2 regions of the Idiomarina sp. OT37-5b genome follow, and region 1 is predicted to be linked to the other one. Evidence: predicted binding sites of a transcription regulator. Region 1 holds the regulator's gene; the other holds the start of a gene.
The links. Region 1 encodes ArgR, which controls arginine synthesis, uptake and breakdown. Its sites were predicted from a motif close to ANTGAATANNTATTCANT; they were not measured.
Positions count from the first base shown of each region.

Region 1 (3,423 bases):
GCTCGAAGCGTTGCTTTAACGCGTCTGGCGACATATCCGGCAGCGCGGTTTTGTGTGGTGCCGAAAGTGCTTCCCAAATGGTGTCAGCCAATTGTTTAAACTGTTGAGTTTGTGAGCTGGCCGCAACCGCGCTATTGTTGGTCGTAGTCCGTTGATTTGGCGCGTCCGTCTGACTGGCACACGAAGTCAGTGACAGAACCGCTAAAGCAATGATCGTTTTGCGCATGATTTTTCCTTGCGAAGCAATATTAAATAAAGGCATTCTATAATGCCTGCAGTTCGCGGCAATGTAAAAGAACCGAAAAAGCACGCCAAATGTCTCAAACGGCGGCCTAAAAACAACAACAACGGGGTCAACTTTGCTAAAAGCACAATCCGGCGTTTGTGCCGAACCTAATCTGCATGGTTTAACCTTATTCTGCAACGTAATGACAGATGACGTTGATGCGGTGCGTGGCAAGCTGGCGCGCATTCCGGACATCATCAGCGAACTTGATGATCGCTTTTCCGAATCGATGCTGAACGGCTTTGTCGCCGTAGGGGCCGATTATTGGGATGTCGTCTATCCGGAGCAGAAACCGGTTTATTTACGCCGTTTCCCGGAGCTGTCGCAGGGCGACCGTGAAGCACCACGACAGCCTTACGACTTATTATTGCAGATCCGCTCCGATCGATTTGACGCCAATTACCTGGCCGGGCGAACCCTGCTCGAGTGGTTAGGTTATGATGTCGAAGTGGTTGAGCAGTTGCGTACCTTTCGTTATCTGGATGGCCGAGACCTGACCGGCTTCATTGATGCGCCCGATAATCCTCGGGGCTTACGCAAGCGCGCCGTTGCGCTGCTCGACCCAGACATGGATGCGGAGTTTGCCGGTGGCAGCTATTTGTTTCTGCAAAAATTTCGTCACGATCTCAGGCGCTGGGACCACCTCGGACCTGAACGGCAACAACAAATCATGGGGCGCGATAAAGTATCCGGTGAGCGCTTAGCGGAGGCCGAAATTGAAGGGGTTACACACGCCGCCAAAACTCGTTTGCTAGGCACTGACGAGCAACCGGTAGCCTTGTTACGACAAAACATGCCTTGGGGCGACCTGCGTGAACAAGGGCTGCTTGGCATGTATTTTAGCAACCAGCCCAAAACCGTTATCGATTGGCTTAAAGTACGCTACTACGAAGACGAACAGGGTCATTATGACCCTTTGCTGGACTACACTCAGGCCGTTACCAACGCCAGCTTTTTCGTCCCGTCCCCGGATTTTTTAAAACGTTATCGCTACGCGATACAGACCGAATCGCGTCAGGGTTCTGATACCACCGAATGAGTGGCAAACAACTCTTTGACTTTGGTCAAGGTAAAGTCAATTTCCGACACCTTTAACGGTGCAATAAAGATGGTATCGTCACCGGCAATCGTGCCCAATACGCCTTCTTTTTTCCCCACCGAATCCAACAGCCGCGCGATCAACTGTGCCGCGCCCGGGCTGGTACGGATGATCACCATCACATCATTATGCTGAATATCCAGTACAAGCTGATTTAATGGTGCTTTGGCTGAAGGTACGCTAATCTCAGCGGGTAAACAGTAAACCATCTCCTGCTTAGCATTGCGGGTGCGAACAGCGCCGTGTTTGCTCAGCATGCGTGAGACTTTTGACTGACTGACATTAGTGAATCCCTGTGCTTTAAGGGCATCGACAATTTCCGTTTGTGAGCCATAGCGTTCTTCTTTGAGTAATGCTTTGAACGCATCCAGTAAATCTGCTTTGGTCATAAGTCTTGTGTTCCAGGTTTGCGGTACCGGGTTGGTGGGTGACCAGCCGCGGCTAAATTTGTAATTTTAACCCTATTAGAGTACAGTTTTGCGCCAAATATTGCATAACTATTCTATGCTTATGCAGTACCTTATCAAACAGTCAAATGGAGTCTGAGATGAAAGTAGCCGTATTAGGTGCGGCCGGTGGTATCGGCCAGGCATTGTCATTACTTCTTAAAACTCAATTACCAGCAGGTTCTGAGTTATCTTTATATGACGTAGCACCGGTCGTTCCGGGTGTTGCTGTTGACCTGAGCCACATCCCGACCGACGTTAAAGTGACCGGTTTCGGTAAAGACGATCTGGCATCAGCGTTGGTGGGCAGTGACATCGTATTGATTCCAGCCGGTGTTCCGCGTAAGCCGGGTATGGATCGTTCAGACTTGTTTAACATGAACGCGGGCATCGTGAAAAACCTGGTGCAGGGCGTTGCTGATAATTGCCCGGACGCTTGTGTGGGTATCATCACTAACCCGGTTAACACCACAGTTCCTATCGCTGCTGAAGTACTGAAGCAAAACGGTTGCTACGATAAGCGCAAGTTGTTTGGTGTTACTACGTTGGATGTTATCCGCTCGGAAGCGTTCGTCGCGGAACTGCGTGGCCTTAACCCGGCTAACGTGACGGTACCGGTTATCGGTGGTCACAGCGGTACGACGATTCTGCCATTGCTGTCTCAGGTTGAAGGTGTTGAGTTTACCGAGCAAGAAATTAACGATCTGACGCATCGTATTCAAAACGCCGGTACCGAAGTGGTTGAAGCGAAAGCAGGCGGTGGTTCAGCGACCTTGTCGATGGGTCAGGCGGCAGCACGCTTCTGCTTATCGCTGGTGAAAGGCTTACAAGGTCAGGAAACCGTCGAGTGCACCTACGTTGAAGGTCCAGGTGACCACGCGACTTTCTTCGCACAGCCAGTACGTCTGGGTAAAAATGGCGTTGAAGAAGTGCTGCCTTACGGCGAGCTGAGTGCATTCGAGAAGCAATGCATGGATGAGATGCTGGATGGCCTCAAGAGCGATATTCAAAAAGGCATCGATTTCGTTTAATCGGGTGTCGCCAAAAAAACCGCGCTTCGGCGCGGTTTTTTTATGCCTGGCGCCGCCTGCGGCGGCTTGCCTGGCGACACGTGCTTCGCCGTGTCTTGCTCGGCGTCCGCTCCGCGAACTTGCCTGGCGCGCCGAAGGCGCTTGCAGCAAAGCGCCGTAACTTGCGCCTACGGCGCAAGGAGGCTTGTCGCGCCACAGGCGCGACTCGCTGGGGTTTACAAGCGCCTACGGCGCGCCCAGCAAGCGGGCGGAGCCCGCGCCAGGCAAGGTACGGCGAAGCACGTACCGCCGAGCAAACCGCCGAAGGCGGTGCCTAGCGCTTATTGTAAAAATGATGTAGCATGGCGCTTCCGTTAAATTTTGTAAAAACAGATAGCTACCATGGATATGCAGTCCATTAACGCGTTAGCCAAAGACGACATGCTTGGGGTTAACGCGCTGATCGGTGAACAGCTAACATCAGATGTTGCCCTAATCAACCAACTTGGCATGTACATCGTTAACAGCGGCGGTAAACGACTCCGTCCCTTGTTGACCGTACTCGCCGCCCGAGCCCTTGGG
Region 1 is NZ_CP027188.1:405,279-408,701, forward strand. Features, by position in the region: gene C5610_RS01925 (DUF885 domain-containing protein) at 1-226, opposite strand, end outside; gene C5610_RS01930 (Dyp-type peroxidase) at 360-1,325, shown strand; gene argR (transcriptional regulator ArgR) at 1,301-1,774, opposite strand; gene mdh (malate dehydrogenase) at 1,933-2,862, shown strand; gene ispB (octaprenyl diphosphate synthase) at 3,244-3,423, shown strand, end outside.

Region 2 (3,423 bases), 330 kb from region 1:
CGATGGCCTGGTTATACCAAATGCGACCGGTGTAGGTGTCCACCGCCATCATCTGGCCGGGACCAAGGCGCCCTTTTTCCTTTACGTTGCGCTCGTCGTAATCCCAGATGCCCACTTCCGAGGCGATGGTCAGTACCCCGTCGTTGGTCAGTACATAGCGCGCCGGGCGCAGGCCGTTTCGGTCAAGACAGCAGGCGACGTGCCGACCGTTGCTCATGACCACCCCGGCCGGACCGTCCCAGGGTTCCATGTGCAGCGCGTTAAATTGATAGAAGGCACGCATTTCTTCGCTCATGGTGTTATCGCCCTGCCACGCCGGCGGGATCAGCAACCGCATGGCGCGGAACAAGTCCATGCCGCCGGCCAGCAGCAATTCCAGCATGTTATCCAGTGACGCCGAGTCGGAGCCGCTCATGCCCACGATCGGGGCAGCGTCCTGTAAATCCGGCAACAACGGGGTCTGCAACTTGTAAGCGCGGGCTTTCGCCCACTGGCGGTTGCCGCGGATGGTGTTGATTTCGCCGTTGTGGGCAAGAAAGCGGAACGGCTGTGCTAAGTGCCAGCGCGGCTGGGTATTGGTGGAAAAGCGCTGATGAAACAGACAAATGCTGGTTTTTAACGCCGGATCGGCCAGATCCGGAAAGTAGCGCGGCAGATCACCGGCCATCATCAGCCCTTTGTAAACCAGCAACAAGCTGGACAGCGAAGCAATGTAGAGGGTATCCGGGTCGCTGATGTGCTTTTCGACGCGGCGACGGGCCATGTACAGCCGTCGTTCGATGTCTTTTTTACGCCACCCCGGCGGCGCCGACACCAGTACCTGTTCGATCACCGGTTCTGATTGTTTGGCGCCCTCACCGAGCACGTCGTTGTTGGTCGGCACCTTACGCCAGCCGGTTACTTCGAGGGTTTCTTTCTGCAATTCCTGTTGGATCAGGGTACGGGCGGCTTCGCGCTGGTCACGGTTGCGGGCAAAAAACACCGTTCCGACAGCAAACTTTTTGCTCAGTCCCCACCCCTGGGCTTTGGCGTAATCGCGGAAAAACTGCTCCGGCATCTGCAGCAACAGCCCACAGCCGTCGCCGGTTTTACCGTCGGCGCCAATACCGCCACGGTGTTGCATACGGTCCAGTCCGGTTACGGCGGTACTGATGAGGTCATGACGGGCGGCGCCGTTGATGTCGGCAATTAAACCGAAGCCGCAGTTATCGCGCACGTCGTCATGCTGATACAAACTCATACAAAGCTCCAATGAATGATTATTCATTTAAGCTAGATTATCATGCGAAAGCCGTTAAATGTAATAGATTTGTTGAATAATCGCCATTATCCCCTTGGGAGTAGCCCCGGAATACTCCTTCATTTCACTCGCCAAATGCGCATAACGGCGTCATTTTAATGACATCTTTTGAACAACCTTAAAGGTGTCATCATGAGTCAATCTCCGAAATTATTTCGCTTTCTTGCTGTTGCTTCTGTCTGCGCCATGGGCCTGCTTACGGTTCTGCCGGCACCGGCTGCCGCTGCCGACGGTAAAGCGCTGTTTGCCAAGCATTGTCAGGCCTGTCACCAGGCCGGCGGTAAAGGCTTGAGCGGTGTGTTCCCGCCGCTGGCCGGTAACCCCAACCTGGTCGATCAGCCACAACGCATCATCGACGCGGTGCTGAAAGGTAAGTCCGGTGCGCTGGAGGTTAACGGTGTTACTTACAACGGCTTTATGCCGCCAATGAACTACCTCAGCAATGACGATGTGGCGGCCATTGCCAACTACATCAATCTGGACTTAGCCGGTGGCCAGGAAAAAACCGATGCCGGCGCGGTAGCGTCTTTGCGCTAAATCAACTTTTGGTTATTTTTTCAACGACGAAAGGAATGTCATCATGAAAACAATCGCTTTATCCGCTCTTACTGCTGCGTTACTGGCAGCCGTTGTTCCAGCCAGCTATGCCAATGACAGCAAGCCGACCTTAGTGCACGACAGCGAATACGTCATCGACGGCCGCGTGTACGGTTTACCGGAAGCCAAGGTTTACCGCGAAGACTACAATGGCCCGGCGGTGGTAGGTGACTATTTAACCGCGGTACCCCATTTGGCGAAACTGGATTATGTCGGTAATAAAACCCACGACGTGCGCGTTGATGTGTTCTCACAACAGGTCGAAGTCGCACCGGGCGTGAGCTATTCCGCATGGACCTTCGGCGGTACCGTACCAGGGCCGGTGTTGCACGTCCGCGAGGGTGACCGCGTGGTGTTCAAAATGAAAAACCGCTCCGACAAAGAAGTGGTGATCACCGAGCCGGTGAAAGACGGCGCCCCGTTCTTCAGCCAATTGCAGGCCAACCTGTATCAGAACAACAAGCCGGTGGTTAACCCAATGCCGCATTCGATGGACTTCCACAGCGGTACGGTAGCGGCCGAAGACAAATGGCGGACCATTTCGCCGGGCGAAACCATCGAGTTTGAATGGATCGCCAACTACCCGGGCACTTATATGTATCACTGCGGTACCTCCAGCGTGTTAATGCACACGGCGATGGGTCAGTACGGCGCCGTTGTGGTGTCACCGAAAGACGGTTATCCGACCGATGACGATGTCGACCACGAGTACGTGCTGGTGCAGTCCGAGCATTATCTGGAAGAAATGAACGGTCAGTACATTTACAACCACAGTGCCGCACTGGCTCGTGACCCAAGCCATGTCACCTTTAACGGCCATGTCGGTGCGCTGAGCGATACCCCGCTGCGCGCTAACGAAGGTGACCGCGTGCGTCTGCATGTGTTGAATGCCGGCCCGTCAGGTACTTCCAGCTTCCACGTGATCGGTGCCATTTTTGACCGCGTCTGGTACGAAGGCGATCCGCGCAACGAATGGTACGGCATGCAAACCGTGCTGCTGGGTGCCAGCAACAGCGCCACCATGGACTTTATCGTGCCGGAAGAAGGCGTCTATAAGCTGGTTGACCATGAGTTTGCCGATGCGGAACGCGGTGCTGCCGGTGCCTTAATTGCCGGTCCGCGCAAAGACTAGGAGGTAACGATGATGAAGTGGCTGGGCATAGGGTTATGTGCCGTGGCGTTCGCAGCACCTGTAATGGGTGCTGCCGAACCGGTAAAGATACCCGGCGGTTTGTTTGACACGCCGGTATTGCTCGACAGCGATACCCCGTCGATTGCGGTGGAGACGTTCTGGCTGGATGCCACCCCGGTCACTAACCATCAGTTTTTAACGTTTGTGCAGGCACAGCCCGACTGGCAACGCGGTAACATTGCCGCGTTGTTTCACGATGGCTCGTACTTGTCGCACTGGCCGGCCGACACGGTGATAACCGAGCAACAGCACGATGCACCGGTGACCTATGTGTCCTGGTTTGCCGCGCGGGCTTACTGTGAGGCACAGGGCGGACGCCTGCCGACGTTAAACG
Region 2 is NZ_CP027188.1:732,387-735,809, reverse strand. Features, by position in the region: gene gltB (glutamate synthase large subunit) at 1-1,240, opposite strand, end outside; gene C5610_RS03355 (c-type cytochrome) at 1,433-1,837, shown strand; gene C5610_RS03350 (multicopper oxidase domain-containing protein) at 1,881-3,029, shown strand; gene C5610_RS03345 (formylglycine-generating enzyme family protein) at 3,039-3,423, shown strand, end outside.
Region 2: the regulator ArgR is predicted to act here: its motif matches at 1,251-1,268, upstream of gltB (glutamate synthase large subunit).